Regions from separate parts of the Kitasatospora sp. NPDC059160 genome, predicted to be linked through region 2. Evidence: riboswitches for the same ligand, from Rfam matches in the RefSeq annotation. Region 2 holds a riboswitch; each other region holds the start of a gene.
The links. A riboswitch is a leader RNA that binds a small molecule or an ion and turns the genes downstream of it on or off. The one in region 2 is predicted to bind cyclic di-AMP.
Positions count from the first base shown of each region.

Region 1: it holds a riboswitch for cyclic di-AMP, as region 2 does, so the genes downstream of both, ACFXOZ_RS28185 (NlpC/P60 family protein) here and ACFXOZ_RS11785 (transglycosylase family protein) in region 2, are expected to answer to the same signal.
Region 3: it holds a riboswitch for cyclic di-AMP, as region 2 does, so the genes downstream of both, ACFXOZ_RS08885 (transglycosylase family protein) here and ACFXOZ_RS11785 (transglycosylase family protein) in region 2, are expected to answer to the same signal.
Region 4: it holds a riboswitch for cyclic di-AMP, as region 2 does, so the genes downstream of both, ACFXOZ_RS23455 (peptidoglycan DD-metalloendopeptidase family protein) here and ACFXOZ_RS11785 (transglycosylase family protein) in region 2, are expected to answer to the same signal.

Region 1 is NZ_JBHZCN010000074.1:12,741-14,933, reverse strand. It holds gene ACFXOZ_RS28185 (NlpC/P60 family protein) at 185-1,300, opposite strand; cyclic di-AMP (ydaO/yuaA leader) riboswitch at 1,311-1,466, opposite strand; gene ACFXOZ_RS28180 (NlpC/P60 family protein) at 1,805-2,193, opposite strand, start outside.
Region 2 is NZ_JBHZCN010000021.1:86,176-88,368, forward strand. It holds gene ACFXOZ_RS11785 (transglycosylase family protein) at 1-951, opposite strand, end outside; cyclic di-AMP (ydaO/yuaA leader) riboswitch at 959-1,129, opposite strand; gene ACFXOZ_RS11790 (hypothetical protein) at 1,607-2,193, opposite strand, start outside.
Region 3 is NZ_JBHZCN010000015.1:8,163-10,355, reverse strand. It holds gene ACFXOZ_RS08890 (cytochrome P450) at 1-653, shown strand, start outside; cyclic di-AMP (ydaO/yuaA leader) riboswitch at 863-1,033, shown strand; gene ACFXOZ_RS08885 (transglycosylase family protein) at 1,035-1,817, shown strand; gene eno (phosphopyruvate hydratase) at 2,098-2,193, shown strand, end outside.
Region 4 is NZ_JBHZCN010000055.1:31,762-33,954, forward strand. It holds gene ACFXOZ_RS23455 (peptidoglycan DD-metalloendopeptidase family protein) at 191-1,156, opposite strand; cyclic di-AMP (ydaO/yuaA leader) riboswitch at 1,159-1,341, opposite strand; gene ACFXOZ_RS23460 (MFS transporter) at 1,654-2,193, shown strand, end outside.

The DNA.
Region 1 (2,193 bases), on a different contig from region 2:
CCCCGGTGGGCGGCCGTCGAGCGGGAGTCCGGTGGCAGACGTTAGCGAGTCCGGGCAAGTGAGTCCAAACCCCTACCGACCCGAATATTTGACCCCTAATCGGACACCAGGTCGAGCCGCCGGAAAAGCCGCAGGCCCGGCCCTCCGTGACGGAGGACCGGGCCCGTGAACGCGTGGCCGGGGATCAGACCCGCACGATGGAGGCCAGCGGCATGTTGGAGACGGCCTCGTAGCGCACCGACGCACCCGGCTTGGGAGCGTGCAGCACCTGGCCGTTGCCCGCGTAGATGCCGACGTGGTGGGCGTCGCCGTAGAAGATCAGCATGTCGCCGGGCTGGGCCTGGGAGATGTCCGAGCCGATCCGGGTGCCGGCGCCGGCCTGCTCCTGCGAGGTGCGCGGCAGCGACACCCCGGCCTGGTTGAACGCCCAGACCATCAGGCCGGAGCAGTCGAAGGAGCTGGGGCCGGTGGCGCCCCAGACGTACGGGCTGCCGACCTTGGTGGCGGCGGCGGCCAGCGCGGCGGCACCGTGCGAACTGCCCGGGGCGATCTTGACCGGCGCGGCGGTGGAGCCCGAGCCGAGGTCGCTGCGGCTGCTGTCGCGCGAGGCGCGGTCCGGGGCGGCGGCCTTCGCGGCGGCGTCCGCCTTGGCCTTGGCGTCGGCGGCGGCCTTGTCCTCGGCCGCCTTGATCGCCTGGCGCTCCTGCTCGGTCAGCGTGTTGAGCAGGTCCTGGGCGGCCTTGAGCTTGTTCTGGACCTCGTCCTTGGAGGCCTTCAGCTGCTGGGTCGTGGACTCCAGCTCGCCGAGCTTGCCCTGCGCCTCGGTGCGGTCCTGGTCCAGCTTGCGCTGCTGGTCCTGGAGCTGCTTGAGCTGGTTCTTCTGGGTGCTGCCCGCCTGGTTCAGCGCGCCGGCCTGGTTGAGGAAGTTGTCCGGGCTGGAGGAGAACATCAGCTGGACCGTCGGGGATATGCCCCCGTTGCGGTACTGCTCGCCGGCGATCTCGGCCAGGCCGCCCTGGAGGTCGGTCACCTGGGCCTGCTGGCGGGCCACCTGGTCCTGGAGGCCGGAGACCTGCTTCTCCAGCTCCTGCTGCTTCTCCTGCGCGGCGTTGTACTTCTCGGTCGCCTGCTCGGCCTGCTCGTTGAGCTGGTCGACCTGCTCCTTGACCTGGTCCTTGGTCGGCTGCGGGTCGGCGTGCGCGCTGGACTGCGCGGAGAGCGCGACGGCGGCGGCGGCGAAACCGGTCAGGATCGAGACGCGGGTACGGCTGGCGGGCTTGGGACGACGATGGGACGCCACGAAGGCGGACTCCTTCTTCCTACGCCGCCTACCGGGTGAGCTGACGGGTTCGGGCCGGAAGCATGCCCTACGACGCCTCACCGGCCTCACCTACGGCCGACCTGGCGCCGATTCACCCCGGAGGAACGTGTGGTTCCCCGGCTCCGCTCCGCAGCGCCCCCGACTACTGGGCTCCCCTGTCGGGCAGTCGCTTCGACCTGCCCCGCTGTTTCGCGAACTCGGCGGTAACCACCGCCGCCACCCAGGCTGGGTGATCGACTGTGCGGTGGTTCGGAGCACGACCCTAGTAACTGAACCGTGATCCGTTCAAATCCTTGTCAGAAAAAAGACGGAAGATTACCCATGTTCTTTTGTGAAAATGACTGATGGTGATCACCGGCGCACGCAAAGCTGATCGACTCTCACCCTCCGGCCCACCCGGTCCGCAAACCCGGAGCGCCACCCCCGACCGGAGGTGGCGCGGATCACAGGGCCGGAACCGGCCCCCGGGGAGGTACCGGAGCGTCAGATCCGGCGGATCGTGTTGATCGACATCGCGTCGGCCTTCATCACCTTCACCACGTCACCGGTGTGCGGCGCGTGGACCACCATGCCGTTGCCGATGTACATCCCGACGTGGTGCATGTCGCCGCCGTAGATCACCAGGTCACCCGGCTGGGCGGTGGCCAGCGTCACGGCGGTCCCGATGTGGCCCTGCTCCTGCGAGGTGCGCGGCAGCGAGACGCCGGCCTGGCCGTACGCCCAGACCATCAGGCCCGAGCAGTCGAAGGTGGAGGGCCCGGTGGCGCCCCACACGTACGGCGAACCCTGCTTGCTCATCGCCTTGGCCACCGCCACGGCGGCGTAGCCGCTGGCCGGCGGCAGGTTGCTGAGGTCGACCCGGTCGGCGCCGC
Region 2 (2,193 bases):
GGCCATGCTGCCGGAGGCGGCCGGGGCCGGGGCCGGGGCCGGGGTCTGCGCCTGGGCGGCGGGCTTCGACGCGGGCTTGGTGGCGGACGGCTTGCTCTGGGCGGTCGGCTTGGCGTTCACGGCACCGCCGTTCGAGGCCTGGCCGGCCTTCTTCGAGCGGTCGAACCAGGTGAAGTCCGAGCCGGACTTGGCGGCGGAGCCGTCGGCCTGGGCCGAGGTGCCGTCACCGAAGGTCAGCTGCTGGCCCGGGTAGATGGTGTCCGGGCCCTCGGTCAGGGTGCTGCGGTTGAGGTCGTACAGCCGCTGCCAGCCGCCCTGGACGTTGTGCTTGTCGGCGATCGAGGACAGCCAGTCGCCGTCGACGACGGTGTAGCCGCCGGCCTGGGCCTGCGCCTGGCGCTTCTGGGCCCAGGTGCTGTCGGCGGACGGGGCGGAGGCGGCCGCGGCGTCGTCGGAGGCCTGGGCCTGGTCCTGCGCGGGGGCGGCGGGCTTCGCGGCCGGCTTGCTCGGGGCGGCCGGCTTGGCGGCGGGCTTGGCCGCGGTGGAGCCGGCCGAGGTGTCGACGGTGGGCGCGGCGCCGCCCTTGGTCAGACCGGCCTGGACGGAGCAGACCGGCCAGGCGCCGGGGCCCTGCGAGGCAAGGACCTTCTCGGCGACGGAGATCTGCTGGTCCTTGGTGGCCTGGTCGGCCTGCGGGGCGTAGCTGGTGCCGCCGAAGGCGGCCCAGGTGCTGGAGGTGAACTGGAGGCCGCCGTAGAAGCCGTTGCCGGTGTTGATGCTCCAGTTGCCGCTGCTCTCGCACTGGGCGACCTTGTCCCAGGTGGCGACGGAGGCGGCGTTCGCGGTGCCGGTGGTGAGGCAGGGGACGGTGAGGCCGACGCCGGCGACGCCGAGGGCGGCGATCACGCGACGGGTGCGGCTGGACAGGCGGTTGCCGTTGGAAGGCAGCATGAAGACGCGGTCCTCTCCCACGCCTGCGAGGTGAGCTGTCGGATTCGGGCTGGAGTTGCCCGGCCGCGCTGTGGGCGCGGCTTCACCCCTAGCCCTGGACCGTTCCGGAAAACGGTCCGGGGCGACTTACCTGTGGTTCCCCCGCTCCTGCCGTGATGCGATTTCGCGCTGCCAGGACATCCGACGGCAGGACTCGGCGTCGCGGATGAACTGGGTCCGTGTGGTCACGAACGGGGAGCACGTTAAGCAGACTTAAGTTAAAACTGCAAATACCTGTGATGCGCATCACGGTTTAGTGGAAAACGTCAAATGGGCCGTAATTCATGATCGTAAATGATCGTTTTCCGGCAATATCGCAGCGGATTCTCATAACTGGCTCCGCCTCAGAAAAGAGGTGACGGAGCGTTGGGGCACAAGGGGCGCGCGCCCGAGGCGCGGGGGAGCGGTAGTGAATCGCGCGCTGGGGAACGCGCCCGTCATTCGCCGAGTGTCCATTGACAAATGAGCTGGAAACGGACATTGCGCCGCATTGCCCGCTTAGCGCACCAGCGGGGTGAATCGGAACACGGCGAAAGGGCCCGGAACGAGGTCGTTCCGGGCCCTTTCGGCAGTGCGGGTCCGCCGGCGGTGGCCGACGGGCGTTCAGTGGGTCGTGCTAGCCCTCCACGGGCCCTTCGGCGGCCGCGTGGGCGCGTCGGGAGCCCTCCCCGGCCCCGACGGCGGCCGCGGCCTCCGCCTCGGCCTCGGCGAGCTCCTCCGCCGTCGGCACCGGCAGGGCGGCCAGGTAGGTGGAGGCGATCAGCTGGCCGACCGTCGGGTAGGCGCCCAGCGGTGCGGCCGACGGGCAGCCGGTCTCCTCGGCGGCCGTGGCGAGCAGCTCCGGGTCCGCCTCCGGGCCGATGACGAGCGGGGCCAGGGCCGGGCGCTCGGAGCCGGTCTCCCGGAGGTGGCCGACGGCGGCGGCGACGGAGCCGGGCACGTCGAGCGCGGCGGCGACGACCGGCACGGCCAGTCGGGCGGCCAGCAGCACGCCGGTGATCCCGGCCGCGGCGGCCGCGTCCTCGCCGCCGACGGTGGTCAGGACCACGCCGTCCGCAGCGGTCGCGATGGCGAACAGCCGGGCCCGGTCGGCCCGCGCCAGCCCGGCCTCGGACAGCCGGACGTGGACGGCCTCGGCCAGCAGCGGGTGCGGGCCCAGCGCGTCGGTGACGGTCGCGCCGTACTGGGCGGCGAGGGCGTGAA
Region 3 (2,193 bases), on a different contig from region 2:
TCGGGGACGACCTGATCTCCGGCCTGATCCGGGCGAGCGACCACGGCGAGCACCTGACCGAGAACGAGGCCGCCGCGATGGCCTTCATCCTCCTCTTCGCCGGGTTCGAGACGACGGTGAACCTGATCGGCAACGGGACGTACGCGCTGCTGCGCAATCCCGGGCAGCGGGCCCTGCTGCAGGAGTCGGTGGCCCGCGGCGAGACCGCGCTGCTGGAGACCGGGATCGAGGAACTCCTGCGCTACGACGGGCCGGTGGAGTTGGCGACCTGGCGGTTCGCGACCGCTCCGCTGACCATCGGCGGGGTGGAGATCCCGGTCGGGGACCCGGTGCTGGTGGTGCTGGCGGCGGCGGACCGCGATCCGGCCAGGTTCTCCGACGAGAACACCCTCGACCTGGCCCGGAGCGACAACCCGCACCTGGGGTTCGGGCACGGCATCCACTACTGCATCGGAGCCCCGCTGGCCCGGCTGGAGGGGCGGTCCGCGCTGGCCACGCTGCTTTCCCGGCTGCCGGATCTGCGGCTGGCCGAAAGCCCGGAGAATCTGCGCTGGCGGGGTGGCCTGATCATGCGTGGATTGCGCGAACTTCCGGTCGAATTCAGTCCGGAGCCCCGGTCGCCGCACAGTCGTCCTGAGGCCACGACACGCTGACGAAGCATCCGGAACCGGCCACCGGCGGTGGTATGAACGCTCATCAAACCGGACAAAGCCCCGCCGTTGGTAGGCGATCGAACACGGGCCGTAATTCTTGTGTGATGTCGGTGATATGAGCTTGTGATTCGTCTGAGGATCTGTCTAGTCTCCGTGGAGTTCGCAGCTGCGGACCTCGTGCGCGGACGCCGAATCCTGCCCGCCGCGTCACGGGAAACCGACCAGAACCCTGGGCAGGGGCGGGGGAACCAGGTTTGTTGCCGTTCCTCCACGGCTCGGGGTGAAGCCGCCCGCGCGGAATCGATTCCGCAGACGGCGGCCGGGCCACCTCCCGGTCCGAACCCGACAGCTCACCTCGCAGGCGTGCGGAGAGGGACCTTCATGCTGTTCGTTGGAACCGGCCGTCATCGCCGTCGCACCCAGGCCGAGAAGGCCATCGCCGTCGCCGGTGTGGCCGGCGTCGGACTCGCACTGCCGCTCCTCTCCGCCACCGGCGCCTCCGCCGCCCCGGCCTCCGTCTGGGACTCCGTCGCCCAGTGCGAGAGCGGCGGCAACTGGAGCATCAACACCGGCAACGGCTTCTCCGGCGGCCTCCAGTTCACCCCCAGCACCTGGAAGGCGTACGGCGGCACCGCGTACGCGGCGCAGGCCAACCAGGCCAGCAAGGGGCAGCAGATCGCCGTCGCCGAGAAGGTCCTCGCCTCGCAGGGCCCCGGCGCCTGGCCGGTCTGCTCCCAGAAGGCGGGCCTGAGCAAGGGCGGCGCCCCGGCCCAGGTGGACACCTCCTCGGACGCCAAGCCGCAGAAGCAGCAGGCCCAGAAGCAGGCACCCAAGCAGCAGGCCCCCAAGGCCGCCGCCAAGCCCGCCCAGCCGAAGCCGGTCCAGCAGTACGCGCCGAAGCACGCCGCGCCGAAGCAGGCCGAGCAGCCCGCCGCCCCGTCGGCGCAGCAGTACGCCCCCAAGCACGCCGCCCCGCGGGCCGCGCAGGCCCCGGCCGCCACGACCGGCCACGACTACACCGTCCGGGACGGTGACACCCTGTCGGGCATCGCCACCGCCCAGGGCGTGTCCGGCGGCTGGCAGGCGCTCTACGACGGCAACCGCACCACGGTCGGCGGCAACCCGGACATGATCGTGCCCGGCCAGGTCCTGCACCTGGGCTGAGCCGGACCGTTCCACGGAGAACGACACGCTGGACACGTAGGGGGCCGCGCCCGGCGGCCCCCTACGTCCGCGTTCGCCCGCCCCGATGGACGCCCCGGTGGGACGCACCGGGACGAGCAGGTGAACTACCGGTGGGTAGCCGGGCCACACGGTGAGACGCAGCCCGGGCCGAGGTGGCCCCGGGAGCCCGGGCGGTTAGGCTCTGGTCGTAACGACTCCGCAATCGTCCGGCCGACAGCACCACCCGCAGCCGGACCCTGCTTCCGCAAGGAGATGCTTCGTGCCGTCCATCGATGTCGTCGTAGCCCGTGAAATCCTCGACTCCCGCGGCAACCCCACGGTCGAGGTCGAGGTCGGCCTCGACGACGGCAGCACG
Region 4 (2,193 bases), on a different contig from region 2:
ACGGCAGCGGCCGGCCCGGCCGTACGAGAGGTTGTCCCGTACGGCCGGGCCGGCCTTGGGCGTGTCCCGCGCCCAGGTCCACCGGTGCGGCGATCACCCGGTCGAGCGGTCACCCGACATGACCATCCCGGGCGTCGATTCGCCCCGCACCAGCGGTGGTTCACACGTTCCTGCGGAAGGCCCCGGAGGGTCAGAGCGCGACGCCGTGCGCCCGCAGGTAGGCGACCGGGTCGATGTCCGAGCCGTACTCGGAACCGGTACGGATCTCGAAGTGCAGGTGCGGGCCGGTCACGTTGCCGGTCGCACCGGAGAGGCCGAGCTGCTGGCCGGCGGTGACGGTCTGACCGACGCTCACGCCGATCGAGGACAGGTGCGCGTACTGGGCGTACTTGCCGTCGGCGAGCTTGATCTCGACCTCGTTGCCGTAGGCGCCGTCGCTGCCGGCCTTCACCACGACACCGTTGGCGACGGCGCGCAGCGGGGTGCCGGTGGAGGCGACGAAGTCCTGGCCGGTGTGGTGGCCGGAGGCCCACATCGAGCCGGCCACGCCGTAGGCCTCGCCCAGCACGGGGTTGGCGAGCGGGGCGACGTAGCCGGAGGTGGCGGCGACCGGGGCCGCGGTCACGGCCTGGGCCGGGGCGGCGGTCTGAACCTGGGTCTGCACCTGGGCGCCGGGCTTGGCAGCCTCGGTCCGGACCTGCACCTGGGAGTCCGCGGCAGCGGAGGTGTCCTGGGTGACCGGCGCGGCGGACTTCGCCGGAGCGGCCGGCTTGGCCGGGGCGGCGGGCTTCGCCGGAGCGGCGGCGTGACCGGCGAGGGCCAGCTGCTGACCGGGGAAGATCAGGTTCGGGTCGGCGCCGACCACCGAGCGGTTCTGCTCGTACAGCGCGTGCCAGCCGCCCTCGACGTTCTTGGCGTCGGCGATCTTCGACAGGGTGTCACCGCTGACGACGCGGTAGCTCTGCTGGGCGGCCGGGGCGGCAGCCGGAGCGGCGGCCCCGGAAGCGGCCGGGGCGGTGGTGGCCGCCGGGGCGGTGTGCGCCTGGGCGCTCATCGCGGTCACGAGCGGCAGGACGAACGAGGCCCCGGTGACGGCGGTGGCGATGCCGATGCGGGCGGCACGGGGCAGGGCGATACGACGAGCCTGTGCAGGCATGGAATTTTCCTCTCCGACGCCTGCGAGGTGAGCTGTCGGGTTCGGGCTGGAGTTGCCCGGCCGCATGTGCGGCTTCACCCCAAGCCGGCCCTGGTGGTCCGCGCCCGAAAAGGCGCGAACTCCGGTCCGGCGACTTACCTGTGGGTCCCCCGCTCCTGCCGTACAGAGTTCGGTGCGAGCCACCGGGCAGCGGCAGGACTCGGCGTTCCACCCGGTGGATCCGTCCGGACTGGCCGGGCGGTCGCTGAACTAAAACTCATCCGTTCGGGTGAAGCAATGTCGATCTCTTGAATCGGCAACAACCCCCGCAGCCCCGTCACCCTCCGAATGATCCCTTGCACGCTCCGTGCACGATCCATTCACCCGGCGCCACTGATCCACCACCCTGCGCCGCCGGGACCACCCCCGTGCGACCGTCCGTTCACGCACCGCCACCGACCGACACACCACCCGGTGACCCTTGTCACGTACACCCCGGCGGGCGCAGGATTCGGCCCGTGGCCACCTCTCAAGCCGGCACTCTGCGCCTGGGCACCGCGCAGGGCCGCTGGGTACTCCTCGCGACAGTGCTCGGCTCCAGCATGGCGATGCTCGACGGCACCGTCGTCAACGTCGCCCTGCCCCGGATCGGCGCCGACCTCGGCGCCTCCCTCGCCTCCCTGCAATGGACCCTGAACGCCTATCTGCTCACCCTGGCCGGCCTGATCCTGCTCGGCGGCGCCCTCGGCGACCGCTACGGACGGCGCCGGGTCTTCCTGATCGGCGTGGTCTGGTTCGCCGTCGCCTCCGCGGCCTGCGCCGCGGCCCCGACCATCCACGTGCTGATCGCCGCCCGCGCCGTCCAGGGCATCGGCGGCGCGCTGCTCACCCCGGGCTCGCTGGCCATGCTCCAGGCGGTCTTCCACCCGGACGACCGCTCGGCGGCGGTCGGCCTCTGGTCCGGCCTGGGCGGGGTGTCGGCGGCCGTCGGCCCCTTCCTCGGCGGCTGGCTGGTGGACGGCCCGGGCTGGCGCTGGATCTTCCTGCTGAACCTGCCG